3 regions of the Streptomyces sp. NBC_00250 genome follow, and region 3 is predicted to be linked to each of the others. Evidence: predicted binding sites of a transcription regulator. Region 3 holds the regulator's gene; each other region holds the start of a gene.

Region 1 (9,646 bases), 1.9 Mb from region 3:
CCGGGTGACGCCGGTCGCGAAGTCGTGCAGGGTGGTCGCGCTGCCGGCGGATCCGAGGCAGACGACCTTGTCACCGTGGAAGACGGCGTCGGAGCCTTGATAGCCGCAGGCGCCGAACTCGGCGACCCGCCCGTCCTGGAAGCTCTGCCAGCGCAGCGTCTGCTCGGTGTCGTCGCCCCATGTCTGGAGGCCGGTCCCGGCGGCGTACAGGCTCTGGTGCGGCGGTGCGACGGTGGGCCTCGCGGCGATCGTCACGTCGTACGGCGCATCGGACCCGGTGGCGGCGACGGCGGCGGGTGCGGTGGCTGCGGCCGTCAGGCCGGTGAAGCCCAGGGTCGCGCTCAGTGCGAGCGCGACGGCTCTTCGGACGGACAAGTACGTGTGTCCCCTCGTGCGGGTGTGAAGCATGCAGACGGAAGCGACACAGGGGGGCGGCCCGACAGGCCCGACAGGCCCGACAGGCAAGCGTGCAAGGCAGGCAAGGCAGGCACGACAGGGCGAAGTGGACCGCGCGGGCCGGGGCCGGCGGGACCCCCCCTGTCGGCAGCCGGATCGTACATTCACGCGAATCAAACGCGCCAGAAACCCACCTGCGCGCGGGCCGGAAAGCCCTCTTCCCGGCCCTGGAGGCCACCTTCCGGGAGCCCGCGCCCGGGGCGCCACCCCTCGGGGCTCCACCCCCGGCCGCAGCCCGCCCAGCACCTGCAGAACACCCCCGCACATCACCCCTGACCTGGGCTTTCACCCCTCCGCCCCCTACCCTGAGGGGAGACTCGGAGGGGGATCCAGATGGACCTGAACAACCGTGACATCCGTACGATCGAGGACGTACTCACCCTGCTCGACGGGCTGTTCGCACCCGAGGCCGACCGGTGGTCCGACGGTGGGGCCGACTGGTGGGACGGGTTCTACGCCGACCGGGACAAACCGGTGCCTTTCTTCGTCGCCAAGCCGGACGAGAACCTCGTGTCGTACGGCGAGCGAGGGCTGCTTCCGGCCGGCGGCGGCCGGGCCCTCGACCTCGGGTGCGGGCCCGGGCGGAACAGCCTGCACCTCGCCTCGCTCGGCTACCGGGTGGACGCCGTCGACCTCTCCCCCACCGCCATCCGGTGGGCGGAGGAACGCGCCCGGGACGCCGGAACCACCGGGATCCGGTTCGTCCGCGGCGACGCCTTCGCACCCGGCACCGGCCTCGACGGACCGTACGACCTCGTCTACGACTCCGGCTGCTTCCACCACCTGCCGCCGCACCGCCGCGTCGGCTACCTCGCGTTCCTGGACCGCGTCCTCGCGCCCGGCGGGCACTTCGCGCTCACCGCGTTCGCCGCCGGGGAGGGCGGCATGGGCTCCGAACTACCGGACGCCGACTTCTACCGGCAGGGCCGGCTCGACGGTGGACTCGCCTATACGGACACGTCGTTGCGCACCCTTTTCGCCGAGCCGACAGAGCCCGGCCCAGCAGAGCCCCGCCCGACAGAGCCGGACCCGACAGAGCCCGGCCCGACCACCCCGGACCTGACACGGTCCGGACTGACCGAGGTCGAGATCCGTCGCATGCGCGACGAGCCCGCCGACTCCCCGTTCTTCGGCGAATCCTTCCTCTGGACCGCCCTCTTCCGACGCCCGTAATCCGGTGGGGGCGGGCACCCGGCGCCCCTACCCTGAACTCCATGGGCCACGCGAGGACTTCATACGTCTGTTTGCCGTGCCGCGCCTCGTACAAGCAGTCGTACCCGGAGCCGTACGACAGGGCGCGCGAGCGGCGGTGTCCGCGCTGTGCGCGCGCCCTCATCCACGTGGGGTCCGCCTTCGCGCCGCCCCGGCGCCGGGACGTCTCGGCCTGGCGGGCGCTGTCCGTCGTCCTCCGTGCCGGCATCCGGTTCCACAAGAACTGCTGCTTCGGCGGGCCCGGTTACCGCCCCCGCACCCTCTCCGAGGTCAAGGCCGGCCTGGTGCGCGCCCAGCGCACCGGAGAGCCGATCGCGAAGGCCCTCCTCGGCGTGGATGAGAGGGGTGGCGGGCACTGATCCGCCCGGCCGGCCCTCACATCGACGTCAGGTGCTCCGCGAGGCGGTCGTACTGCTCCCGCACCCCCGCCTCCATGCCCGCCGCGAGCGCCTGGTCCCTGATCTCGTTCGACGGCCAGAAGGACGTGCTGGTCAGGGCCGTACCGCCGTCCGGGGTGGCGTCGAAGGTGAGGGTGACACGGACCGCTGCGGTGTCCGGCATCTGCTCGAAGACCTCTGTGTAGTCGAGCCGTTCGACCGGGACGACGTCCTCGTACGTGCCGGAGAAGACGATCTGCTGACCGTCGGGGGCGGTCTGCCCCCAGCGCCAGGCGCCGCCCACCCGCAGGTCGATGTCGAGGACCGTCGTGGTCAGCGCGGACACCCCGTACCACTCCCGCACGTGCGCGGGGACCGTCCACGCCTCCCAGACGCGGGCCGGCGGGGCGTCGAAGGTGCGGGTGATGACCAGCTCGCGGTCGGCCGGCGTCGTCAGGAGGGTGACCATGGTCCGTTCCCTTCACGCAGGGGCACTTCCAGGATCCCCCCGACGCCCCGGCCGAGCACTTTCGTAAACCGACCGAGCACTTTCTAAACCAAGTGAACATGTTCAACAGGTGAGCGCTAAAGTTCTGCCACGCGGCCGCCTCGACCATGGCGCAGCCGCCGTCTTCAGACCTGTGGGGGGTCCCCTTTGCCGCGCTCTACGCGCAGGCTTCCGCACGCCCTCGTGCGTGCCGCAGCCGTATTCGCACTCTCGGCGGGCGTCATCGTGCCCGCCGTCGTCCACGCCCCGGCCGCACACGCGGACTGGACCGCCGTCCAGGGCACCACCGAGGACGACGGGCGCTACACCGTCACCCTGCCCAGCACCGCGCTCTGGGTGAAGGTCAGCGTCCTGGCCTCGACCGCCGCCGACGCCGCGGTCCTCGCCTCCACGGAGGAGGTGGAACCCAAGGGCAGCTGGCTGACGACCAAGGCACCGCTCACCCTGCCCGAGGGCACCGCACTCGGCAGCTACCCGATCAGGGTGGACTACCGCCTGCCCGGCGAGACCACCAAGCAGTGGACCGCCGGCACCTACGACCATCTGCCGCACATCGGCGTCGGGAACCTGTCCTACGACCGTTCCTCGACGGACTGGGACCACCGCAAGGCGGTGCTCACCGGCACCACCACCCTGTGGAACCCGGCGACCGGCGAGCGCACCACCGCCCCCGAGGGCACCAAGGTGCAGGTCAGTCTGCCCATCGAGAACATCACGACGCGCACCGTCACCGCGTTCGCCACCGTGGGCGCCGACGGGACGTTCTCGCTCCCCGTCACGCCCAACGGCACCGTCACCGGCGGCACGGCCAAGATCGTGGGGACGACACCGGGTCTCGACCCCGACGACGCCGCCTCCCTGCCGTGGCTGCCCGCCGACGCGACCCTCAAGTACCGGATCACCACGAACATCAGCAAGTACCGCGTCCTCGCCGGGACCGACGTGCGCGTGAGCGGACGGGTGGAGCGGCTCACCCCGGCCGGCTGGAAGCCGTTCGCGGGCGTTCCCGTCGTCGCCACCAGCCGCGAGCCCCAGTACGAGAACACCGCGTCGAACGTGATCGGCGGCAACAACACGGCGGCGAACGGCACCTTCTCCTTCAACGCCCGCCCGACCTACGCCACCGCGGACATCTTCACCTCGCTGCGGCCCTCGCCGTACTTCGCGGGCACGCCCCGCCCGTACGACAAGAGCGACATCGTCGTCCCGCAGCAGTTCTCGTACGGCGCCTACAAGATGTCCCTGGACGCGTACGGCAAGGTCACCGCGACCGGCAGGCTCGGCAGCGGCAACACGTACTGCGAAAGGACGCAGCCGGTCGCCCTCCAGGTCTCCCGCGACGGCGGGCGCACCTGGGGCACCCTGCGCTCCGGCACCACCGACAACTACTGCGCGTACACCCTCTCCGCCTGGGGCTACACCACCGCCCTCTACCGGGTCCACCACACGGAGACGGACCGGTTCGTGGCCAAGACCGGGTCGGCCGTCCGCCTCGCCCGCTCCGAGACCCGCTTCTCCGCCTTCACCATCAGCCCCACCCGGCCCACGGTGAACGGCAAGATGACGGTCTCCGGAACGGTCCAGCGCAAGGTCAACGGGGTCTGGAAGCCGCTCCCCGGCGTGAAGCTGACGCTCCTGTTCAAGCCCAAGGGCGAGAACACCTGGTACTGGGTGACCAAGAGCATCTCCACCAACAGCAGCGGCAAGTTCAGCTACCGGGCCACCGCCTACGAAGACGGCTCCTGGGCCACGGTCCTGCAGCCGCCGGCCGGCTACTTCTACAGCGAGACGAAGGCGAAGTACATCGATGCGCGCTGACCTCCGCCGACGCCTCTCCCTCGCGGCGGTGCTCACCGTCGCGGCGCTGACCGTCACCACCCTGCCCGCCGCCGCCCTGACCGGCACCGCCCCGATCGGCAGCGCCGAGGCGGCTGCGGCCGCCCCGGGCCCGATCGGCATCGGCCCGGCCCTCACCGATGACGCCCAGCGCGGCACGTTCAAGGTGGCGGCCTGGACCGACGCCCCGCGGGCCACCGTCGCCAAGGTGTCGGCCCGGATCCGGCAGGGCGACACCGTCCTCGCCGAGATCCCGGCCCTGGCACCCGGCAACCCCTGGGACCCGCTGACCGCGGGCCGGTTCGTGCTGCCCGCCGAGGCCGCACTGCGGCTGACCGAGGACGGCGGCACCATCCCGGCCCTCGGCACGTACGCCATCGACGTCACGGCCACCGACTCGCTGGGCAACAAGCTCACCCGCACCGACGCCGGCACGCTGGACTTCCGGCTGCGCCCGCAGTTCGACACCTTCGGCATCGGCACCCCCGCCTGGGACGACCGGAACGCGCGCCCGAAGGGCACGCTGCTCGGCATCCAGCCCGGCTCCGGGGACGCGGTGCCGCTGTCCGGCCGCACGATCACCGTCGCACCCACGTACACGACGCCGGGCTCCGCCACGACCGTGGTCACCGACGCCACCGGCGCGTTCCTCGGCAGCCCGATGCCCGTGAACGACGCCTACGCCACCTTCGAGGCCACGTTCTCCGAGGACAGCACCGAGGTGCACGGCTCGGTCGCCGAGACGCGCCGGGTGTACGAGGTGACGGGGCGCGCGGTGAAGATCACCGCCACCGCCGACAAGAAGCGGGCGCTCAGCGGCGAGGCCGTGACCATCAGCGGCCGGGTCACCGACACGGCCGCCGGGCAGGCCCCGCTCGCGGGCCAGACCCTCCAGGTCTCCCTCGGGGAGTACACGAGCAACACCCCGTACGGCACGACCGTCCTCACCGACGCGAACGGGCGCTTCTCCGTACGACTGATCGCCGCCTCCGGGCTCTCGACCTACGACGAGTACTGGCAGGTCCGGACCGCCGACCCGTTCCTGAAGTACACCGCGGTCAACGGCCGGATCGCCGTGCCGTGGGAGTCCCGGATCGACCTGCTCTCCCGCAGCCTGGCCGCCGACGGCCGGGTCTCGGTGGCCGGCATCTTCCGGGCCCGGTACACGCTGGGCACCCGCTCCACCGGAGGGGCCCAGTACGTCCAGCTGGAGCAGTCGGCGGACGGGAAGACCGGCTGGCGGAAGCTCGCCGGTGCGCAGACGAGCGACGGCTACTGGACGTCGTTCTCCGTCGCCGGGAAGAGCACCGGCGGCTACTACCGCGTCCGTCACCTGACCAGCGACGCGTACGCCGAGTCGAGCAGCAACGTCTTCCGCCTCGTGCGCACCTCCACCCGGATCGTCGGCATGAACGCCGGCCCCGAGCCGGTCCGCAAGGGCGCCTATGTGACCGCGACGGGCACGCTCCAGCACTACACGAGCGGGGCGTGGCGGACGTTCGGCAGCGGGTCCGTGGCCCTGCAGTTCCAGGCGAAGGGTTCGACGGCCTGGCGTCAGGTCGCCACCGGCCGCCCGGCCGCCGACGGAAAGATCTCGCTCAAGGCGAAGGCGACCGTCGACGGTACGTGGCGCCTCCGGTACTACGGGGACGCCACGCACTTCACGTCGCCGTTCTCGTGGGCCGACTACGTCGACGTGCGCTGATCGACTCTCGTGAAACGCCCGAGGGCGGCACCCCCTGGTGGGGGTGCCGCCCTCGTTCGCGTTCAGCGATGAACAACCGATCCCGGAGGATCAGAAGTCCATGTCACCGCCCGGCATGCCGCCGCCGGCCGGCGCGGACGCCTTCTCCGGCTTGTCGGCGATGACGGCCTCGGTGGTGAGGAACAGCGCGGCGATCGACGCGGCGTTCTGCAGCGCGGAGCGCGTGACCTTCGCCGGGTCGATGATGCCCTCGGCGATGAGGTCGACGTACTCGTTGGTCGCGGCGTTCAGGCCGTGGCCGACGGGCAGGTTGCGGACCTTCTCCGCCACGACGCCGCCCTCGAGGCCGGCGTTGACCGCGATCTGCTTCAGCGGGGCCTCAAGGGCCAGCTTCACGATGTTCGCGCCCGTGGCCTCGTCGCCCGAGAGGTCGGCCTCGAGCTTCTCGAAGACCGAGGAAGCCTGGAGCAGGGCCACGCCACCGCCGGCGACGATGCCCTCCTCGACGGCCGCCTTCGCGTTGCGAACGGCGTCCTCGATGCGGTGCTTGCGCTCCTTGAGCTCGACCTCGGTGGCGGCACCGGCCTTGATGACCGCAACACCGCCGGCGAGCTTCGCCAGGCGCTCCTGCAGCTTCTCGCGGTCGTAGTCGCTGTCCGAGTTCTCGATCTCGGCGCGGATCTGGTTCACGCGACCGGCGACCTGCTCGCTGTCACCGGCACCGTCGACGATGGTGGTCTCGTCCTTGGTGATGACGACCTTGCGGGCGCGGCCCAGCAGGTCGAGGCCCGCGTTCTCCAGCTTCAGGCCGACCTCCTCGGAGATGACCGTGCCGCCGGTGAGGATGGCGATGTCGTTCAGCATGGCCTTACGACGGTCGCCGAAGCCCGGGGCCTTGACCGCGACGGACTTGAAGGTGCCGCGGATCTTGTTGACGACCAGGGTCGACAGGGCCTCGCCCTCGACGTCCTCGGCGATGATCAGCAGGGGCTTGCCCGACTGCATGACCTTCTCCAGGAGCGGGAGCAGGTCCTTCACCGAGGAGATCTTGGAGTTGACGATGAGGAGGTACGGGTCGTCGAGCGACGACTCCATGCGCTCCATGTCGGTGGCGAAGTACGCCGAGATGTAGCCCTTGTCGAAGCGCATGCCCTCGGTGAGCTCCAGCTCCAGACCGAAGGTCTGGGACTCCTCGACGGTGATGACGCCTTCCTTGCCGACCTTGTCCATCGCCTCGGCGATGAGCTCGCCGATCTGGGTGTCGGCGGCGGAGATGGAGGCCGTGGAAGCGATCTGCTCCTTGGTCTCGACATCCTTCGCCTGCTCGAGCAGGGCGCCGGAGACGGCCTCGACGGCCTTCTCGATACCGCGCTTGAGGGCCATCGGGTTGGCACCGGCCGCCACGTTGCGCAGGCCCTCGCGGACGAGCGCCTGGGCGAGAACGGTGGCCGTGGTCGTACCGTCGCCGGCGACGTCGTCCGTCTTCTTGGCGACTTCCTTGACCAGCTCGGCGCCGATCTTCTCGTACGGGTCCTCGAGCTCGATCTCCTTGGCGATGGAAACACCATCGTTGGTGATCGTGGGGGCGCCCCACTTCTTCTCGAGGACGACGTTGCGACCCTTGGGGCCGAGGGTGACCTTGACGGCGTCAGCGAGCTGGTTCATGCCGCGCTCGAGACCGCGCCGGGCCTCCTCGTCGAACGCGATGATCTTGGCCATGTGAAGTGGTCCTCCCGGACATGGGGTGGATAACGCTCCAGGACCGCGCCGACGCCCGCGACGGACGGCCTCCGTAGCTCCGCGTGGTTCCTTGCCCCACCCGGCCGGCGGCCTCGTCTGCCCGATCCTCGTAGCACTCTCACCTTCCGAGTGCTAACGCCAATGATTAGCACTCGCCCTAGGAGAGTGCAAGCGACTCTCGATGATCGGGATGCGGGGCAGGGGGTGACGGAAGGGGCGCGCGAGGGGCGCGGGAGGGGTCCGGGAACGCACGAGGGGTCCGCATCCCCTCAGGGATGCGGACCCCTCGACGGCGTTGCGTCGGTGGCCGATCGCGCCGCGCTCAGACGGCGAGCTTGACCATGTCCGCCTGCGGACCCTTCTGGCCCTGCGAGATCTCGAACTCGACTCGCTGTCCCTCTTCGAGGCTGCGGTAGCCATCCATCTGGATCGCGCTGTAGTGGACGAAAACATCCGCACCACCGTCGACCGCGATGAAGCCGTAGCCCTTCTCCGCGTTGAACCACTTGACGGTGCCCTGAGCCATGCCTAACTCCCCTATTACTGTGGCCCTTGCGCGGGACCGCACTTCGCGGACCCGGGTCAGACCCTGCGCCGGAACGCGTCGACCGCCGCTGAATGTATCTGCCCAACTGCCCTCTGCAACAGGTCAATCGAGCGAGAATTCTGGGCGTCGCGGAAAGGCGAATTGGGGAGAATCCCTTGAGTTACGGGGCAAGTCGGGCCCGGCAAAGCGTGCAGAGGGTACACATCGCACACGCACTTTGGCTGCTTCTTGTCGTGCGGGGACGCATTCTCATATGCGCCCGGCATGAGCAGCGGAGGGGACTTCCCCAACTCTACCGCGCTCAACCATGCAGAATTGCCCCTTCCGCTTTATGACGCGGAAGGGGCAATTCAAGAAAGACGGGACAACCGGTGTGGCCGGAGCGACGGCTCAGCAGCCGCCGGCGACGGCCGGGATGATCGAGACGCCGGCGCCGGCCGGGGTGGCCGTCTCCAGGCCCTGCTCGAAGCGGACGTCGTCGTCGTTCACGTAGACGTTGACGAAGCGGCGCAGCTTGCCCTGGTCGTCCAGGACGCGGGCGGAGATGCCCGTGTGGTTCTTCTCCAGGTCCGCGATGACCTCGGCGAGGGTCGCGCCCTCGGCCTGGACCTCGGACCGACCGCCCGTGTAGGTGCGGAGGATGGTGGGGATGCGGACGTTCACGGCCATGTCTTCGTAACCTTTCAGAGGGCCAGGCCGGCGTCGCGGAACGCGTCGAGGCTCGGGCGGATGGTGGCGGTCGCCTGAGAGGTGTCGGCCACCGCGTCCAGGGTCTTGAGTCCGTCGCCGGTGTTGAGGACGACGGTGGTGAGGTTCGGGTCGATCAGCCCGTTCTCGACGAGCTTCTTCGCGACACCGACCGTCACGCCGCCCGCGGTCTCGGCGAAGATGCCCTCCGTCTCGGCGAGGAGCTTGATCGCGGCCACGACCTGCTCGTCGTCGACGTCCTCCACGGCGCCGCCGGTGCGGCGGGCGATGTCGAGGACGTACGGGCCGTCGGCCGGGTTGCCGATCGCGAGCGACTTGGCGATCGTGTTCGGCTTCTGGGGCCGTACGACGTCGTGCCCGGCCTTGAAGGCCACCGACACCGGGGAGCAGCCCTCGGCCTGGGCGCCGAAGATCTTGTACGGCTTGTCCTCGACGAGGCCGAGCTTGATGAGCTCCTGCAGACCCTTGTCGATCTTGGTGAGCTGGGAGCCGGAGGCGATCGGGATGACGAGCTGGTCGGGGATGACCCAGCCGAGCTGCTCGCAGATCTCGTACGC
Region 2 (9,646 bases), 2.3 Mb from region 3:
CAGGACCACGTCCGTGTACGCGGCGACGTCGTTGTGGGCGCCGAGTCGGGCGGTGACGAAGAAGGGGACGATCCGTACGCCCGGCGGCGGGTCGAGGGCGAACCACGCCATCAGCGCCGTCTTCCCCGCCCACGCGCCCGCGCGCCAATGCGCGTACGCCGGCCCCGAGTCGGCGCGGCAGAACTCGGCCAGCTCGGCCAACTCCTCCTCCCGGCCGACGAGTTCCGGCGGGGCGATCCGGCGGACCTGCTCCCGGTAGGCCGAGCGGACCGCCTCCCCGGCCCCGACCGTGATCCGGTTGTGGCTGCCGACCACCACGGTTCCCTCGCCGTTGTCGACCGTGACCGACCGTGCTCCCCCTGCCCGCTCCATGCGTCCAACCTAGACTGGAGGGGTCCCACCTGGGTCGGGATCGGGAGGCGTCATGACGTTCACGCAGATCATCGACTTCAAGACCAGCCGGGTCGACGACATGAACCGGCTCATGGACCGGTGGATCGAGCAGACCAAGGGCAAGCGGACCGCCACCCACAGCGTCCTCGGCAGAGACCGGGCCGATTCCACGCATCTCGTGGAGATCATCGAGTTCCCGTCGTACGACGTGGCCATGCGGAACTCGCAGCTTCCCGAGACCGATCGGATCTTCCGGGAGATGGTCGCGCTCTGTGACGAGATGCCGACCTTCACCGACCTGGACGTGGTCCGGGACGAGGCCCTGTACAAGAACAACGCCCGGCGTTTCCTGGAGATGATCGCGACCGAGCCGGAGCTCGCGCTGCTCGACGAGCTGCTCGCCGAGGGGTGCCACTTCCGCAATCCGGCCAACGCCCAGGACACCATCGGCATGGACGCGTTCCGGCGCGAGGTGGAGATGTGGCGGGGCGGCTTCGACTTCGCCTTCACCGTGGACGACCAGATCGCCGAGGGCGACCGGGTCTGCACCCGCTGGACGTGGAAGGCCACCCACAACGGCGACTTCATGGGGCTCCAGCCCACCGGTATGGACGTGACCATGACCGGGGTGATCATCCACCGCTTCCGGGACGACGGGAAGATCGTCGAGGCGTGGTGGCATTACGACATGCTCGGGCTGATGGCGCAGCTCGGCGCCGTGGAGGGATAGCGGGAGAAACGCCGAGGCCCGGTGCCCCCGCGACGGGGGCACCGGGCCTCAGTGATCAGTTACGACACGCGTCAGTGCGAGTGGCCGTGACCGTGGCCGTGACCGTGGTCCGCCGGCTCCTCTTCCTTCTTCTCCACCACGAGGGTCTCGGTGGTGAGGAGGAGGGAGGCGATCGAGGCGGCGTTCTCCAGGGCGGAGCGCGTCACCTTCACCGGGTCGATGACGCCGGCCTTGACCAGGTCGCCGTACTCGCCGGTCGCGGCGTTGAAGCCCTGGCCCTTGTCGAGCTCCGCCACCTTCGAGGTGATGACGTAGCCCTCGAGACCGGCGTTCTCGGCGATCCAGCGCAGCGGCTCGACGGCGGCGCGGCGGACGACCGCGACACCCGTGGCCTCGTCGCCGGTCTTGCCGAGGTTGTCCTCGAGGACCTTGACGGCGTGGACCAGAGCGGAGCCACCACCGGAGACGATGCCCTCCTCGACCGCGGCGCGGGTCGCGGAGATGGCGTCCTCCAGACGGTGCTTCTTCTCCTTGAGCTCCACCTCGGTGGCGGCGCCGACCTTGATGACGCAGACGCCACCGGCGAGCTTCGCCAGGCGCTCCTGCAGCTTCTCGCGGTCCCAGTCGGAGTCCGTGGACTCGATCTCGGCCTTGATCTGGTTGACGCGGCCGGCCACCTCGGACGAGTCGCCGCCACCGTCGACGATCGTGGTGTCGTCCTTGGTGATGGTGACGCGACGGGCGGTGCCGAGCACGTCGAGACCGGCCTGGTCGAGCTTGAGGCCGACCTCCTCGGCGATGACGGTCGCACCGGTGAGGGTGGCGATGTCGCCGAGCATGGCCTTGCGGCGGTCACCGAAGCCGGGGGCCTTGACGGCCACGGCGTTGAAGGTGCCACGGATCTTGTTCACGACCAGGGTCGACAGGGCCTCGCCCTCGACGTCCTCGGCGATGATCAGGAGCGGCTTGCCGGCGCCGGCCTGGATGACCTTCTCCAGGATGGGCAGCAGGTCCTGGATCGAGGAGATCTTGCCCTGGTTGATCAGGATGTACGGGTCGTCGAGGACGGCCTCCATACGCTCCTGGTCGGTCACCATGTACGGGGACAGGTAGCCCTTGTCGAAGGCCATGCCCTCGGTGAAGTCGAGCTCCAGGCCGAAGGTGTTGGACTCCTCGACGGTGATGACACCGTCCTTGCCGACCTTGTCCATCGCCTCGGCGATGAGCTCGCCGACCTGCTGGTCCTGCGCGGAGAGCGCGGCGACGGCGGCGATGTCGGACTTGTCCTCGATCGGGCGCGCGGTGGCGAGCAGCTCGTCGGAGACGGCCTTGACGGCGGCGTCGATGCCCTTCTTCAGGGCGGCCGGGGACGCACCGGCGGCGACGTTGCGCAGACCCTCGCGGACCAGGGCCTGGGCGAGCACGGTGGCGGTGGTGGTGCCGTCGCCCGCGATGTCGTTGGTCTTGGTCGCCACCTCCTTCACCAGCTGGGCGCCGAGGTTCTCGTACGGGTCCTCGATCTCGACCTCGCGGGCGATCGTGACACCGTCGTTGGTGATGGTGGGGGCGCCGAACTTCTTGTCGATGACGACGTTGCGGCCCTTGGGGCCGATCGTCACCTTCACCGTGTCGGCAAGCTTGTTGACGCCGCGCTCAAGGGCGCGACGGGCGTCCTCGTCGAACTTCAGGATCTTCGCCATGGGAGCGGTTCAGCCCTCTCGGAATCGGGGTGGAACGAACCGCGCCCCGGGGCGCCTGGAAGGGGCCTCGGGGCGCAGCTCTGAGCATCTGCTTCAGTGCTCGGTACTTCAGGTACTTCGGTACGTCGGTGAATTACTTCTCGACGATCGCGAGCACGTCGCGAGCCGAGAGGACGAGGTACTCCTCGCCGTTGTACTTCACCTCGGTGCCGCCGTACTTGCTGTACAGCACGATGTCGCCGGTCTTGACGTCGAGCGGCAGACGCTCGCCGTTCTCGAAGCGGCCCGGGCCCACGGCCAGGACGACGCCCTCCTGGGGCTTCTCCTTGGCGGTGTCCGGAATGACCAGGCCAGAGGCGGTGGTCTGCTCGGCGTCGAGCGGCTGGACCACAATGCGGTCCTCGAGCGGCTTGATGGCAACCTTGGAGCTGGTGGTCGTCACGATCCGACCTCCCCCTTCGGAGATCTCGGGGTTAACTGTCTGAGGTGGCGACCAGGTGGATCCGTCGTCGCGGGTGCCGGACCTGCCCGTCGCTCTGTTGGCACTCTCCAGTGGTGAGTGCCAGAGCCGAGACTATGACCGCGATTAGCACTCGGTCAAGCGGAGTGCCAATTCCTCACTCGTGGCGGTGTCCTCGCGGCGCGGAGGGGCCTCAGTGACCCCGGCCGCCCGGCACCGGCGGCAGCTCCGTCGACGCGTGGTCGGCCGCCGGCGCCGGCTTCGCGTCGCGGGGGCCGACGCGTTCCACCGCCTTCCGGCCGAGCCGCTCGATCGAGTCCACGGTCGAGGCGCAGCCGGTGAGACCCAGCACGAGCACCGCGGCCAGCAGCGCCGGCACCCGCCGCCCGGTCGCGGAGGACCCCTGCCGTCCGGTCGCGGATGCCCCCCGTCGTCCGGTCACGCGTGGTCCCCGTCGTCCGGTCACACGTAGTCCTCGAGCTTCGCGACCGCGTACCCCTTGGCCGTGATCACGTTCATCACCCGGCGGATCATGTCGGGCATGGAGCCCTTCCAGTCCTGCTTGCCCCGGAAGTGGGTGAGGACGATGTCGCCGGGGTGCAGGTCCCGGTCCCACTCGCGCCACTCCATGTGGTCGGGGAACGCCTCGGAGGCCCACAGCGGGACGGCCTCGACCCCGCAGGACTTGGCGGCGCGCAGGGTGTCCTCGTTGTAGTTGCCGTACGGCGGGCGGAAGAGCGGGGGCCGCTTGCCGAATCGTTTCTCGATGACGTCCTGCATGCCGCAGATCTCGCGCTTCTGCTGCTTGTACGAGAGTCCGGGCAGGTAGCGGTGGTTGAGGGTGTGGTTGTGGAGGGAGACCCCGGACTCCTGCGACTTCTGCATCCGGGCGAAGTAGCCGTAGTCGTCCTTGACGACGTAGTCGCTGAGGAAGGCGCTGTAGGGGATCCGCAGTTCGTTCATCATCCGCAGCAGCGCCGGGTCCTTCTCCGCGCCGTCGTCGATCGTCAGGAAGACGACCTTCTGCTTGGTCGGCACGGTGGTGAAGACGGGCGGGAGTCCTTCGCCGTCCGTCTCGAAGCCCTTGCGGGTGGTGATCTTCGGCTTGACGGCGGGCGGGGCGGGCGCTTCGAGCGGGGGCTTGGCGAGGCCCCACTTCTTGGCGGCGAGCACGCGGGCGGTCCGCCGCTTGTGGACCTTCTCGACGTACGCGTCGAGCGCGCGGGCCGCACTCTGGCCCTGCACCTGCCTCTGGGCCTGCTGCCCGGCGGCGGGGGCGGGCGCGCCGCGGTCCGGCTCGGCGCCGTCGGAGCAGGCCGTGGCGGCGGAGGCGAGAGCGGCGACGACGAGCACCGCCCCGAGCGCCCGAGTGGAACCGTGCACACCTTTTGCCATCGTTTATTCCTTTTGTCGTACGAGTCGTATGGCGCCGCATCCTGTCAGCGCGGGAGCCCCTCGCGGGGTACGACACCGCCGTACGTGCCCTCGGTCCCCCGGCCGGCCCACAGCATCACAGGGCCCACAATGGGACGGGTGACCGACCTCGCCTCCTTCGCCCCTCTGCTCGGCCCCGAGGGCCAGACGCTCCTCACCGCCCTGCGCGACTACGACCCCGCCCAGGAGCTGGCGGTCGCCTCCCGGCTGCGCCGTGACCACCCCGCCGAGCTGGTCACGGCGGCCATCGGGCAGGCGCGGCTGCGGCAGCGGGCGGTGGCGAAGTTCGGCGCGGAGGACGCGTACCGGATGTACTTCACCCCGAACGGCGTCGAGCAGTCGACGCGCGCCTCGGTCGGCACCTACCGGGCGGCCCGCATGAAGGCGCTCGGGGTACGGAGCGTCGCGGACCTCTGCTCCGGGATCGGCGGCGACGCGATCGCGCTCGCCCGTGCCGGGATCTCCGTGCTCGCCGTCGACCGCGACCCGCTCACCGCCGAGGTGGCCCGCGCCAACGCCGAGGCCCTCGGCCTCGCGGAGCTGATCGAGGTGCGGTGCGCGGACGTCACCGACATCGACACCGCCCCGTACGACGCGGTCTTCGTCGACCCGGCGCGGCGCGGCGGCCGGGGCCGGATCTTCGACCCGGAGGCGTACTCCCCGCCGCTCTCCTGGGCGGTCGAGGCGGCCCGCAGGGCCCCGCACGCGGCGCTCAAGGTGGCCCCGGGCATCCCGCACGAGGCGGTTCCCGACGAGGCCGAGGCCGAGTGGATCTCGGACGGCGGGGACGTCAAGGAGGCCGTCCTCTGGTTCGGTACGGAACCGGGCGCCCGCCGGGCCACCCTGCTGCCCTCGGGCGCGGGCCTCACCGGCCGCGGCCTCCCCGACCCGGCGGTCCGCCCGGTCGGCCGCTACCTCTACGAGCCGGACGGCGCCGTCATCCGCGCCCACCTGGTCGCCGAGGTGGCGGAGGACCTGGCCGGTGGCCTGATCGACGAGACGATCGCGTACATCACGGCGGACGCGCTCGTCCCGACCCCGTACGCCGCCGCGTACGAGATCACCGACGAACTCCCCTTCAACCTGAAGAAGCTGAAGGCCCTGCTGCGGGAGCGCGAGGTCGGCACCCTGACGGTGAAGAAGCGCGGCTCCGCGGTCGAGCCCGAGGAGATCCGCCGCAAGGTGAAGCCGAAGGGCCCCCACTCGGCGACGGTCCTGCTCACCCGGGTGGCGGGAGCGCCGACGATGCTGATCGGGAGGCCGGCGGGGGGTCGGTGAACCGGCGGAGGCGGCGGTGAGCCGCGGAGGCGGTGAGCCGCGGAGGCGGTGAGGCGGCGGTGAGCCGGTGGACCCCGCCGCTCAGGCGGCCGTGCTCGCCTCGGACCGCCGCCGGCCCGTCAGCCGTACCGCCAGGCGGTAGTGCCCGATGGCCTTGACCAGGCCCGTCAGGCCGGTGACCCAGAGGATCAGGGCGACTCCCATGCCGTAGGCGACCAGTCCGTAGCCGTCGTCCCGGCTGACGCCGGCCGGGACCGCGAAGCCCATCCAGAGGCCGAGTCCGCACATCGCGAAGGACATCAGCAGCCAGTTGACGCTGAGGCCGGGCGCACGCAGCCGGGCGTCCGTCGGGCCGTGCCGGTCCAGGGCCGCCCACTGGACGAGGCGCTCGCGGATGATCCGGTCGCGGCGCAGGCTGCGGATCGTCAGCCACACGGCGGGGACGAGGACGCCGATGCCGAGGGCCGCCGCGAAGAGGTCCATCATCATCATGATCGGGTCGAAGACGGGTCCGCCCAGCGAGGTGAGCAGGACGCCGATCAGGGACCAGCCCAGCTGGAGCAGGAGGAACCAGAGCAGGAACAGCGCGAGCCGCCCGGCGCCGAGCAGCCGTCGGGCCAGCTCGTCCAGCGCCCGCGCCCGGTCGGCGAGGCGCGCGTCCCGGTCGGGCCAGCTCTGGATCTCGGCGGGCGGGGGCGGTGGAGGCAGCGGATTGCGCGGGGACATGCCAAGCACCCTACGGGCGCGTCACGAAGCCTCCAACTCCCGCGCCCTCCCCCGCAGCAGCTCCCGCTCGCTCTCGTTGCGGGTGAGTTCCGCCGCCGCCTCGAACTCCGCCCGCGCCTCCTCCGTCCGGCCGAGCCGGGCCAGCAGGTCGCCCCGCACGCTCGGCAGCAAGTGGTAGCGCGCCAGGCCCGGTTCGGCGGCCAGGGCGTCGACGATCGGGAGCGCCGCCGCGGGGCCCTCGGCCATCGACACGGCGACCGCGCGGTTCAGCTCGACGACCGGTGAGGGGGTCAGGGCGCCCAACTTCCCGTAGAGCGCGGCGATCGTCGCCCAGTCCGTCTCCTCGTACGAGGCGGCCCGCGCGTGGAGGGCGGCGATCGCGGCCTGGAGGGCGTACGGCCCGTAGGAGCGCCCGTCCCCGGCGCGTTCGAGCGCGGCGTATCCGCGCCGGATGAGGAGCCGGTTCCAGCGCCGCCGGTCCTGCGCGGCGAGCAGCACCGGCCGCCCGTCGGGTCCGGTCCTGGCCGCCGTCCGCGAGGCCTGGAGCTCCAACAGGGCGGCCAGACCCTGCGCTTCGCCCTCCTGGGGCACGAGCGCGGCGAGGACCCGGGCGAGCCTCAGCGCGTCCTCGCACAGGCCCGGCCGCAGCAGGTCGCCGCCGGCGGTCGCCGCGTACCCCTCGTTGAAGATCAGGTAGATCACTTCCAGGACGGAGCCGAGCCGGGCCGCCCGCGCCTCCCCGTACGGCACCTCGAACTCCACGCCCGCCTTCGCGAGCGTCCGCTTGGCGCGGGTGATCCGCGCCGCGACGGTCGCCTCCGGTACGAGGAAGGCGCGGGCGATCTCGTCCGTCCGGAGCCCGCCGACGAGCCGCAGCGTGAGAGCCGCGCGGGCCTCGGCGGAGAGCACCGGGTGGCAGGCGGTGAAGATCAGCCGCAGCACGTCGTCGTCGATGTCCCCGGGGCCCGAGGGCTCCGGGTCGTACGACTCCTCGTCGAGCGTCCTGCCCACCTCGGCGAGCTTCCGGGCGTACGTCTCGCGGCGCCGCACGAGGTCGACGGCGCGGTGCTTGGCGGTGGCCGTCAGCCAGGCTCCCGGCCGCTCCGGGACCCCTGTCCGCGGCCACTGCTCAAGGGCGGCGACGAGCGCGTCCTGCGCGATCTCCTCGGCGATGCCGACATCGCGGACGATCCGCGCCGCGGTGGCGACGATCCGCGCCGACTCCATCCGGAAGACCGTCTCCAGCGTCTCCTCGACCGTCTGTGCCGTCACGTCTCACATGACAGCACACGACGGGCTCGGGGACCGGTCAGCCTTCCGGCATCTCCTCGACCTCGCGGACCTCCAGGCCCACCTTCCAGTGCGGCGGGTGGACGGCCAGGAACCGCTTCCCCCACTCGACGGCCTCGGCCATGTCCTTGCACTGGAGCATCGCGTAGCCGCCGACGACCTCCTTGGTCTCGGTGAACGGTCCGTCGGTGTACGACAGCTTCCCGTCCGACCAGGTGATCCGGGTGGCCTCGGCGGTCGGCCTGAGCCCGGCGGTGTCCACCATGGCACCTGCCTTGGTGATCTCCTCGAAGAGCGCGCCCATCCGCTCCTCGAAGCCGGGGTCGGCGCTCTCCATGTCGATGGTGTTCTCCTCGATGCGGACGAGGGACAGGAAGCGGGGCATGACGACTCCTCGATGGTGCGGCGGCGGGGCCGTTCCCCGCCTTCCACACATACGTCGAACGGGCGGGCCCCGCATCGACGACCCGCGGAAGGTTTTTTCGGCCGCGGTCTCCGGAGGCGGTCTTCGGACCCGGGCTTCTAGACGTAGTCCTCCAGGCGCGCCACCGTGAAGCCCTGTTCCTGGATGCGGCGCAGCATCGTCGCCGTCATCTCGGTCATCGTGCGGCCCTTGAGCTCGGACGGGCCGCGGAAGTGGGCCAGGATGATGTCGCCGGGGTGCAGTTTCCTGTCGCCGCGCTGGTACTGCATGTTCTTGATCTGCATGGATTCGCGCCACAGCACGATCGCGTCGACGTCGCACTCCCCCGCCGCCGCGCGGGTGGCCTCGTTCCAGTTGCCGTAGGGCGGGCGGAAGAGGCGAGGGGCGGTGCCGTACCGCTTCGCCAGCTTCGTCTGCTGGCCGCATATCTCCCGGCGCTGGGCGTCCTTGGGGAGGGTGCGCAGGTTGGGGTGGGTGAGGGTGTGGTTGGCGAGGCCGTGGCCCTGGGCGACGAGCGGGGCGAAGTACCCGTAGTCGGCGCGGATGGCGGAGTCGGTGAGGAACATCGTGACCGGGACCTTGAGGTCCTTCATCATCGTGACGAACTCGGGGTCCTTCTCCGCCCCGTCGTCGATCGTGATGAAGACGATCTTCTCGGTGGTGGGGATGTCACTGATGACGGGGACCGGGCCGCCCGGCTCGCGGGTCACCGGCTTGGTCGCCGGCGGGGCGGGCGGGGCGGCGAAGGGCTTGAGGCCCCAGCGGCGGTACGCGGCGGCAGTGGCGCCCCCGGGGGCCTCGGGCGCCTTGTGCCCGGCGGACGGCTCGACCGCGGGTGCGGTCGTCTTCGCCGGGGCGGGAGCGGCCTCGGGCTCCTCCGCCGCGCAGCCGGTCACCAGGAGGGCGACGGCGGTCAGCGCCGCCCACAGCGCGATCGTCTTCTTCACGCGCTGTGGGATGCCCGATTCGATCGAAAGGTTGCTCTACTTTCGATCCGGTGTGCTTATTCGACCGATTCGAAGCGCCAGCGGTGGACCGGACGGGTGATCAGCTCCGCGTCCGGCTCCGGCAGCTCGGGCAGCTCGACGTCGAAGGTCTCCGCCTCCCACCAGGTGAGGACGAGGACCCGGTCCTGCGGGGCGCGCAGGATCTCCCGCCGCAGCGGCTCGTGCGCGAGGACCTGGGACCGGGCCCACTCCAGGAGCTCGGCG
Region 3 (9,646 bases):
GAGGTGCCGATCCAGGCCGCGATCGGCTCCCGGGTGATCGCCCGCGAGACGATTCGAGCCATCCGCAAGGACGTCCTCGCCAAGTGCTACGGCGGTGACATCTCCCGTAAGCGGAAGCTGCTGGAGAAGCAGAAGGAAGGCAAGAAGCGCATGAAGATGGTCGGCTCGGTGGAGGTGCCGCAGGAGGCCTTCATCGCCGTTCTGTCGAGCGACGAGTCCTCCGGCAAGAAGAAGTAGCCCAGGCCGCCCCAAGTAGCTGTCCTGTGCAAACAACGGGTCCACGTGCCATGCGCGCGTGGGCCCGTTCGTTATGAAGCGACGCCCTGTAGCCCCTTACGCGCCGGTCCTCAGGCCTTTACTCTGATCCCGAATCGAAGGTTACTCGCCAGTTAGTTACGAACCACCAGAAGGCACCGCCGCCGCCCGGAGGACGTCGTGAGCGACACACAGACCCAGATCGAGAATCGGCCGCCCTCCGTGGCGTCCCTCTTCCTTGAGCGCGTCGAGCGGACTCCGGATGCGGAGGCCTACCGCTATCCTGTGCCCGCCGCCTCCGGTGCCGGCCCGGACGACTGGAAGTCGCTCAGCTGGGGACAGGCCGCCGAACGGGTCTACGCGATCGCCGCCGGCCTCGTCGACCTCGGCGTGCAGTCCGAGGAGCGGGTCGCCCTCGCCTCCGCCACCCGGGTCGAGTGGATCCTCGCCGACCTCGGCGTGATGTGCGCGGGCGCCGCGACGACCACGGTCTACCCGCAGACCAACGCCGAGGAGTCGGCGTTCATCCTGGCCGACTCCGAGTCCCGGGTCCTCATCGCCGAGGACGCGGCCCAGCTCGCGAAGGCCGTCGAGCGCCGCGGCGACCTGCCGAACCTCCGCCATGTCGTCGTCATCGACGCCACCGGGGTGGAGAGCGACGGCGAGTTCGTCCTCACGCTCGCCGAGCTGGAGGCGCGCGGCAAGGCCTACCTGGAGAAGCACCCCGAGGCCGTCAAGGAGCGGGTCGCGGCGATCACCGCCACGCAGCTCGCCACCCTCATCTACACCTCGGGCACCACGGGCCGCCCCAAGGGCGTCCGCCTGCCGCACGACAACTGGTCGTACATGGCCAAGGCCATCGCCGCCACCGGCCTCGTCACCCAGGCCGACGTCCAGTACCTCTGGCTGCCGCTCGCCCACGTCTTCGGCAAGGTCCTCACCTCCGGCCAGATCGAGGTCGGGCACGTCACCGCCGTCGACGGCCGCGTCGACAAGATCATCGAGAACCTGCCGGTCGTCCAGCCGACCTACATGGCGGCCGTGCCCCGCATCTTCGAGAAGGTCTACAACGGCGTCGCCGCCAAGGCCCGCGCCGCAGGCGGAGCCAAGTACAAGATCTTCCAGTGGGCGGCCGGCATCTCCCGCGAGTACGCCAAGGCCACCCAGGACAACTTCCGCCGCACCGGGACCGCCTCCGCACCCTTCGGCCTCACCGCCAAGCACAAGGTCGCCGACGCCCTCGTCTACGCCAAGATCCGTGAGGCCTTCGGCGGCAACCTGCGCGCCTGCGTCTCCGGATCCGCCGCACTCGCCCCCGAGATCGGCTACTTCTTCGCCGGCGCCGGCATCCACATCCTGGAGGGCTACGGCCTCACCGAGACCTCCGCAGCCTCTTTCGTCAACCCGGGCGAGGCCTACCGCACCGGCACCGTCGGCAAGCCGCTCCCCGGCACCGAGGTCCGGATCGCCGACGACGGCGAGATCCTGCTGCGCGGCCCCGGCGTCATGGAGGGCTACCACGGCCTGCCGGAGAAGACCACCGAGGTCCTGGAGTCCGACGGCTGGTTCCACACCGGTGACATCGGCGAGCTGTCCGCCGACGGCTACCTGCGGATCACCGACCGCAAGAAGGACCTGATCAAGACGTCCGGCGGCAAGTACATCGCGCCGGCCGAGGTCGAGGGCCAGTTCAAGGCCGTCTGCCCGTTCGTCTCGAACATCCTCGTCCACGGCGCCGACCGGAACTTCTGCACCGCCCTGATCGCCCTCGACGAGCCCACCGTCCTCGGCTGGGCCGCCGAGCACGACCTCGCGGGCAAGTCCTACGCCGACGTCGTCGCCGACCCGAAGACCGTCGCGATGGTCCAGGGCTACGTCGACCGCCTCAACGAGGGCCTCCAGCGCTGGCAGACGATCAAGAAGTTCCGCCTGCTGCCGCGCGACCTCGACATCGAGCACGGCGAGCTGACCCCGTCCCTGAAGCTGAAGCGACCGGTCGTGGAGCGCGAGTACAAGGCGCTCATCGAGGAGATGTACGCGGGGTCCCGGGAGTCCTGACCTCGCCCTGAGGACCTCGTTGTCCACAGGCACGGCGTTCACCTCGGGCAGTACGGGACAATGGGGCTCATGCCTTCCGTACTGCCCGATGGTGAGACCGTTCCCGACGACGGGGCGCTGCCCCCGCACGCCCTCGAAGGGGCGGGGGAGCGGCCGCTCGGGTTCTATCTGCACGTGCCGTACTGCGCGACGCGCTGCGGCTACTGCGACTTCAACACCTACACGGCCAGTGAGCTGCGGGGGACCGGAGGCGTGCTCGCCTCCCGGGACAACTACGCCGATCAGGTCGCCGAGGAGATCCGGCTCGCCCGGAAGGTGCTCGGCGACGATCCCCGGCCGGTGCGAACCGTTTTCGTGGGCGGCGGTACGCCCACGCTGCTCGCCGCCGGCGATCTCGTACGGATGCTGGGAGCCGTCCGCGAGGAGTTCGGGCTCGCCGAGGACGCCGAGGTGACCACCGAGGCGAATCCGGAGTCCGTCGACCCGGCCTATCTGGCCGAGCTGCGGGAGGGGGGTTTCAACCGGATCTCCTTCGGCATGCAGAGCGCCAAGCAGCACGTCCTGAAGATCCTCGACCGGACCCACACGCCCGGACGCCCCGAGGCGTGCGTCGCCGAGGCGCGGGCCGCCGGATTCGAGCACGTCAACCTGGACCTGATCTACGGCACCCCCGGTGAGACCGACGACGACTGGCGGGCCTCGCTCGACGCGGCCATCGGCGCCGGGCCCGACCACGTCAGTGCCTACGCGCTGATCGTCGAGGAGGGTACGCAGCTCGCGCGGCGCATCCGGCGCGGCGAGGTCCCCATGACCGACGACGACGTCCACGCCGACCGGTACCTGATCGCCGAGGACGTCCTCTCCCAGGCCGGATTCGAGTGGTACGAGGTCTCCAACTGGGCCACCTCCGAGGCCGGGCGCTGCCTCCACAACGAGCTGTACTGGCGAGGCGCCGACTGGTGGGGGGCCGGGCCCGGTGCGCACTCGCACGTGGGCGGGGTGCGCTGGTGGAACGTGAAGCATCCGGGTGCGTACGCGGCGGCGCTGGCCGGCGGGAAGTCGCCCGGCGCCGGGCGGGAGCTGCTGTCCGAAGAGGACCGGCGGGTGGAGCGGGTCCTCCTGGAGCTGCGGCTCAAGGAGGGCGTCGAGCTGTCCCTCCTGAAGCCCGCGGGGCTCGCGGCGGCCGCCAAGGCCCTGGCCGACGGACTCCTCGACCCGGGGCCGTACGAGGCCGGGCGCGCGGTCCTGACCCTGCGGGGCCGGCTGCTCGCCGACGCGGTGGTGCGGGACCTGGTGGACTAGGACGGGGGCGTCCCGAGCCGCGAGGCGGCTCGGGCGCGGGGTGCGCCCGTCGATCGACGTACGGCCCAAGGACTACGACGACGCCACGAGCTACGGCGACGCCACGAGCTACGGCGACGCCACGAGCCACGACGACGCCACGAGCTACGGGGACGTCACGAAGTCGATCAGTTCCTCCACCCGGCCCAGCAGCTCCGGTTCCAGGTCCTTGTACGACGTCACCCTCGACAGGATGTGCTGCCAGGCCGCCCCCGTGTTCTCCGGCCAGCCCAGCGCCCGGCACACGCCCGTCTTCCAGTCCTGACCCCTCGGGACCTGGGGCCAGGCCCTGATGCCCAGCGACGACGGCTTCACCGCCTCCCAGACGTCGATGTACGGGTGGCCCACGACCAGGACGTCCGGGGAGGTCACCTGGGCGGCGATTCTCGACTCCTTCGAACCCGGGACCAGGTGGTCGACCAGGACGCCCAGCCGGGCGTCGGGTGCCGGGGCGAAGTCCGCGACGATCGACGGGAGGTCGTCGACCCCTTCCAGGTACTCGACGACCACGCCTTCGATGCGCAGGTCGTCGCCCCAGACCCGTTCGACGAGTTCCGCGTCGTGGCGGCCCTCCACGTAGATCCGGCCCGCTCGCGCCACCCTTGCCCGTGCTCCCGGGACCGCCACCGAGCCCGAGGCCGTGCGGGTCGGGCGGGTGGGAGCGGCGGACGGGCGGATCAGGGTCACCACCCGGCCCTCCAGGAGGAAGCCGCGCGGGTCGAGCGGGAACACGCGGTGCTTGCCGAAGCGGTCCTCCAGGGTCACCGTGCCCGCCTCGCAGCGGATCACCGCCCCGCAGAAGCCCGTCGTGACCTCCTCGACGACGAGGTCACGGTCGGCCGGGACCTCCGGAACGGGCGCCGACTTCTTCCAAGGGGGTGTCAGATCCGGGTTGTAGCTGCGCATTTCGGTGACGTTAGGCCACCTGGAAGCGGTGTGCCAGTTCCTCCCGCTGGAGTCGTACGAACGTGGCGTCCACCACCGACCCGTGCCCCGGCACGTACACCGCCTCCTCGCCGCCGAGCCCGAGGAGCCGGTCCAGCGCGTCCGGCCAGCGGGAGGGGATCGCGTCCGGGCCCGCCTGCGGCTCGCCCGACTCCTCGACCAGATCGCCGCAGAAGACCACCTCCCGCTCGCCCGGCACCAGGAGCACCAGGTCGTGGCCCGTGTGGCCGGGGCCGACGTTCGCGAGGAGGACCTGCCGGCCGCCCAGGTCGAGCGTCCACTCGCCGGAGACCACGTGCCGGGGGGCCACCAGGACGTCCACGGCCTCCGTCGCGGCCGTCTCGTCGAGCCCGTGCCGTACGGCGTCCTCGCGCAGCGCCTCCCGGTCCCGCACCCGGCCGAGGAGCTCGTCCGAGCCCACCGCGCCGAAGACCTCCGCGCCGGAGAAGGCCGCCGTGCCGAGAACGTGGTCGAAATGGGGATGGCTCAGTGCGATGTGCGTCACTCTCCGGTCGCCCGTGAGGCCCGCGATCTGGCTCCGCAGCTCGGCGCCCTCCGCGAGCGAGGAGCCCGTGTCGTACAGCAGCACCGCCCGTTCACCCAGTACCAGTCCGACCGTGGCGTCCCACCCGGGCAGCCGTCGCCGGCCCACTCCGTCGGCGAGCCGCTCCCATCCGTACGCTTCCCAATCCACGTCCATGCCGCGACGCTAACCGGTGGGGGCGTCGCCTCCTTGCCAGGAGCGACGCCCGCCGCCGTACACTGGCCGGGGGATCGCTGGCACTCGGACAGGGCGAGTGCCAAAAGCGGAGCAACCGGAACGACGACGACAGCTGGAGGTGCGCACGATGCTCAGCGAACGCAGACTCGAGGTCCTGCGTGCCATCGTCCAGGACTACGTCGGGACGGAGGAGCCCGTCGGCTCCAAGGCACTCACCGAGCGCCACAAGCTCGGCGTCTCGCCCGCCACCGTGCGCAACGACATGGCCGTGCTGGAGGAGGAGGGCTTCATCGCCCAGCCCCACACCAGCGCCGGCCGCATCCCGACCGACAAGGGCTACCGCCTCTTCGTCGACCGGCTCGCCGGCGTCAAGCCGCTGTCGACGCCCGAGCGCCGGGCCATCCACAACTTCCTCGACGGCGCGGTGGACCTGGACGACGTCGTCGGCCGCACGGTCCGGCTGCTCGCCCAGCTGACCCGTCAGGTCGCCGTCGTCCAGTACCCCTCGCTGACCCGCTCGACCGTCCGGCACGTGGAGCTGCTCTCGCTGGCCCCCGCCCGCCTGATGCTGGTGCTCATCACGGACACCGGCCGCGTCGAGCAGCGCCTCATCGACTGCCCCGCACCCTTCGGCGAGACCTCGCTCGCCGATCTCCGGGCCCGGCTCAACAGCCGGGTCGTCGGCCGCCGGTTCGCCGACGTGCCGCAGCTGGTGCAGGACCTCCCCGAGTCCTTCGAGGAGGTCGAGGACCGAGCCACGGTCTCGACCGTGCTCGCCACCCTCCTCGAAAGCCTCGTCGAGGAGCACGAGGAGCGGCTGATGATCGGCGGAACCGCCAATCTCACCCGCTTCGGACACGACTTCCCCCTGATGATCAGGCCCGTCCTGGAAGCCCTTGAGGAGCAGGTCGTGCTCCTCAAGCTGCTGGGCGAGGCCAAGGAATCGGGCATGACCGTACGCATCGGGCACGAGAACGCCCACGAGGGGCTGAGCTCCACGTCCGTCGTCTCGGTCGGCTACGGTTCGGGCGGCGAGGCAGTCGCCAAACTCGGCGTGGTCGGACCGACCCGCATGGACTACCCCGGAACGATGGGAGCGGTACGCGCAGTGGCACGTTACGTCGGACAGATCCTGGCGGAGTCGTAAGTGGCCACGGACTACTACGCCGTACTCGGCGTGCGCCGCGACGCCTCCCAGGACGAGATCAAGAAGGCCTTCCGGAGGCTCGCGCGCGAGCTGCACCCGGATGTGAATCCCGATCCGAAGACGCAGGAACGCTTCAAGGAGATCAACGCCGCCTACGAGGTCCTCTCGGACCCGCAGAAGAAGCAGGTCTACGACCTGGGTGGCGACCCGCTCTCGGCCTCCGGCGGAGGCGGCGCGGGCGGCTTCGGGGCCGGTGGCTTCGGCAACTTCTCCGACATCATGGACGCCTTCTTCGGCACGGCCTCGCAGCGCGGCCCGCGCTCGCGGACCCGCCGCGGCCAGGACGCCATGATCCGTCTGGAGATCGACCTCAACGAGGCGGCCTTCGGCACCACCAAGGACATCCAGGTCGACACGGCGGTCGTCTGTACGACCTGCTCGGGCGAGGGCGCCGCTCCCGGCACCTCCGCGCAGACCTGTGACATGTGCCGCGGCCGTGGCGAGGTCTCGCAGGTCACCCGGTCCTTCCTGGGCCAGGTCATGACCTCGCGCCCCTGCCCGCAGTGCCAGGGCTTCGGCACCGTGGTCCCGACCCCGTGCCCCGAGTGCGCGGGCGACGGCCGGGTCCGCTCCCGCCGCACCCTCACCGTCAAGATCCCGGCCGGTGTCGACAACGGCACCCGGATCCAGCTCGCGGGCGAGGGCGAGGTCGGCCCGGGCGGCGGCCCCGCCGGCGACCTGTACGTCGAGATCCACGAGACGCCGCACGACACCTTCCAGCGGCGCGGCGACGACCTGCACTGCACGGTCACCATCCCGATGACCGCGGGCGCGCTCGGCACCAAGGTGCCGCTGCAGACCCTCGACGGCGTCGAGGAGATCGACATCCGTCCGGGCACCCAGTCCGGCCAGTCGATCCCGCTGCACGGCCGTGGCGTCACCCATCTGCGTGGCAACGGCCGGGGCGACCTGATCGTGCACGTCGAGGTGCAGACCCCGGGCAAGCTCGACGCCGAGCAGGAGCGCCTCCTGCGCGAACTGGCCAAGCTGCGCGGCGAGGAGCGGCCCACGGGGCAGTTCCAGCCGGGGCAGCAGGGGCTGTTCTCGCGGCTCAAGGACGCGTTCAACGGGCGGTAGACAGCGGCGGTATCCGTTGTACGGAAGGGCGGCACACGCGATCGGGCGGGTGCCGCCCTTTCCGTACGTGACGCATTCCGTACGTGACGTATTACGTACCTGACGTACGAATTCGGCCCGGAAGCGGCGGCATGGCACGATGCCCGTATGTCCACCACCGCACTGAACGATCTCTCTCGGTTTCCGATCGTGCAGGCCCCCATGGCGGGTGGCGCCTCCTGTCCCGAGCTGGTCGGAGCCGTGTGCGCGGCCGGGGCGCTCGGCTTCCTGGCCGGCGGGTACAAGACGGCCGGAGGCCTCTACCAGGAGATCAAGCAGGTGCGCGGGCTCACCGCACGCCCCTTCGGTGTCAACCTCTTCCTGCCGGAGTCCGGACGGCCCGCCGACCCCGCCGCCGTCGAGGTCTACCGGCATCAGCTCGCGGGTGAGGCCACCTGGTACGAGACCCCGCTCGGCGATACCGACGACTGCCGTGACGACGCCTACGACGCCAAGCTGGCGATCCTCCTGGAGGACCCGGTCCGCGTCGTCTCCTTCACCTTCGGCTGCCCCGCGTCCGAGGTCCTCGCCTCCTTCGCGCGCGTGGGTACGTTCACGATCGTGACGGTCACCTCCGCCGAGGAGGCCCTCGCCGCGGAGCGGGCCGGAGCCGACGCCGTCTGTGTCCAGGGCGTCGAGGCGGGCGGACACCAGGGCACGTTCCGTGACGACCCCGCCGACGACGCCCCGGGCACCGGACTGCTCGCCCTCCTCACCCAGGTCCGTGAGAGCGTCGCCCTGCCGATCGTCGCCGCGGGCGGCATCATGCGCGGCGCGCAGATCGCCGCCGTCCTGGCCGCCGGCGCCGAGGCCGCCCAGCTCGGCACGGCCTTCCTCTGCTGCCCCGAGTCGGGCGCCCACCCGCTGCACAAGCGGGCCCTGACCGATCCGCTGTTCACCCGGACCGCCTTCACCCGGGCCTTCTCCGGGCGCTCGGCGCGCGGCCTCGTCAACCGTTTCATGCGCGAGCACGGGCCGTACGCCCCCTCCGCGTACCCCGAGATCCATCACCTCACCGCCCCGATCCGCAAGGCGGCCGCCACCGCGGGCGACGCGCAGGGCATGGCCCTGTGGGCCGGTCAGGGCCACCGGCTCGCCCGTGAACTCCCCGCCGGGCAGCTGGTCGAGGTGCTGGCCGCCGAACTCGACACCGCGCTCTCCGAGCCGGCCCACAGGAGCAACTCATGACCGCACCCGTCTTCGTCGTCGACGCCGTCCCCGGCCCCGGGAGCTTCCTCCTGGACGGCCCCGAGGGCCGGCACGCCGTCTCCGTGAAGCGGCTGCGGGAGGGCGAGGAACTCGTCCTCGCCGACGGCCGGGGCCGCTGGGCCGCGTGTGTGGTGCTCGCCGCCGAGGGCAAGGACCAGCTCACCGTGCGGGTCGACGAGGTCCACGAAGACGTCGAGGAGGAGCCCCGGATCACCGTCGTCCAGGCACTGCCCAAGGGCGACCGGGGCGAACTCGCCGTCGAGACCATGACGGAGACCGGGGTGGACGCCGTCGTCCCGTGGGCCGCCTCCCGCTGCATCACGCAGTGGAAGGGCGACCGGGGCCTCAAGGCGCTCGCCAAGTGGCGGTCCACCGCGCGCGAGGCCGGCAAGCAGTCGCGCCGCTCCCGGTTCCCCGAGGTCGCGGACCTGATGACGACCAAGCAGGTCGCCGCGCTGCTCGCCGGCGCCGACTTCGCGGCCGTCCTGCACGAGGACCGCGACCACCCGAGCGGGGCGCTCGCCACCGCCGAACTCCCGGTGAAGGGCTCGATCGTGCTGGTCGTCGGCCCCGAGGGCGGGGTCTCCCCGGAGGAGCTCGCCGCGTTCGAGGCGGCCGGGGCGAAGCCGTACCGGCTCGGCCGGAGCGTGCTGCGCACCTCGACGGCGGGCACGGCGGCGACGGCGCTCGTCCTGGGGCGTACCGGGCGCTGGAGCTAGAACCTGTCCGACGGATCATGGCCGGGGCCGGGCAGTCCTTAGGTCGTGTCCGCCTTCGTCAGGGTGTCGTAGAGG

What was found. Region 3 encodes HrcA, which represses chaperone genes, less so after heat shock. Its sites were predicted from a motif close to TTNGCACTCNGNNNNNCNGAGTGCNAA; they were not measured.
Region 1: groL (chaperonin GroEL) is a predicted target of HrcA. The motif match lies at 7,980-8,006, and genes of this name have one in related genera.
Region 2: groES (co-chaperone GroES) is a predicted target of HrcA. The motif match lies at 3,410-3,436, and genes of this name have one in related genera.

What each region holds. Positions count from the first base shown of each region.
Region 1 is NZ_CP108088.1:4,232,949-4,242,594, forward strand. Features, by position in the region: gene OG259_RS19010 (FG-GAP-like repeat-containing protein) at 1-375, opposite strand, end outside; gene OG259_RS19015 (class I SAM-dependent methyltransferase) at 790-1,629, shown strand; gene OG259_RS19020 (deoxyxylulose-5-phosphate synthase) at 1,671-2,027, shown strand; gene OG259_RS19025 (SRPBCC domain-containing protein) at 2,044-2,514, opposite strand; gene OG259_RS19030 (hypothetical protein) at 2,737-4,371, shown strand; gene OG259_RS19035 (hypothetical protein) at 4,361-6,094, shown strand; gene groL (chaperonin GroEL) at 6,185-7,813, opposite strand; gene OG259_RS19045 (cold-shock protein) at 8,157-8,360, opposite strand; gene OG259_RS19050 (MoaD/ThiS family protein) at 8,772-9,050, opposite strand; gene thrC (threonine synthase) at 9,065-9,646, opposite strand, start outside.
Region 2 is NZ_CP108088.1:3,805,303-3,814,948, forward strand. Features, by position in the region: gene OG259_RS16885 (hypothetical protein) at 1-372, opposite strand, end outside; gene OG259_RS16890 (ester cyclase) at 425-1,123, shown strand; gene groL (chaperonin GroEL) at 1,195-2,823, opposite strand; gene groES (co-chaperone GroES) at 2,957-3,265, opposite strand; gene OG259_RS16905 (hypothetical protein) at 3,477-3,725, opposite strand; gene OG259_RS16910 (polysaccharide deacetylase family protein) at 3,746-4,678, opposite strand; gene OG259_RS16915 (THUMP-like domain-containing protein) at 4,808-5,995, shown strand; gene OG259_RS16920 (hypothetical protein) at 6,077-6,721, opposite strand; gene OG259_RS16925 (RNA polymerase sigma factor) at 6,743-7,948, opposite strand; gene OG259_RS16930 (YciI family protein) at 8,031-8,396, opposite strand; gene OG259_RS16935 (polysaccharide deacetylase family protein) at 8,534-9,382, opposite strand; gene OG259_RS16940 (hypothetical protein) at 9,439-9,646, opposite strand, start outside.
Region 3 is NZ_CP108088.1:6,120,975-6,130,620, forward strand. Features, by position in the region: gene lepA (translation elongation factor 4) at 1-237, shown strand, start outside; gene OG259_RS27640 (AMP-dependent synthetase/ligase) at 436-2,313, shown strand; gene hemW (radical SAM family heme chaperone HemW) at 2,383-3,615, shown strand; gene OG259_RS27650 (DUF3097 domain-containing protein) at 3,760-4,560, opposite strand; gene OG259_RS27655 (MBL fold metallo-hydrolase) at 4,571-5,299, opposite strand; gene hrcA (heat-inducible transcriptional repressor HrcA) at 5,448-6,467, shown strand; gene dnaJ (molecular chaperone DnaJ) at 6,468-7,604, shown strand; gene OG259_RS27670 (nitronate monooxygenase) at 7,752-8,831, shown strand; gene OG259_RS27675 (16S rRNA (uracil(1498)-N(3))-methyltransferase) at 8,828-9,571, shown strand; gene OG259_RS27680 (hypothetical protein) at 9,610-9,646, opposite strand, start outside.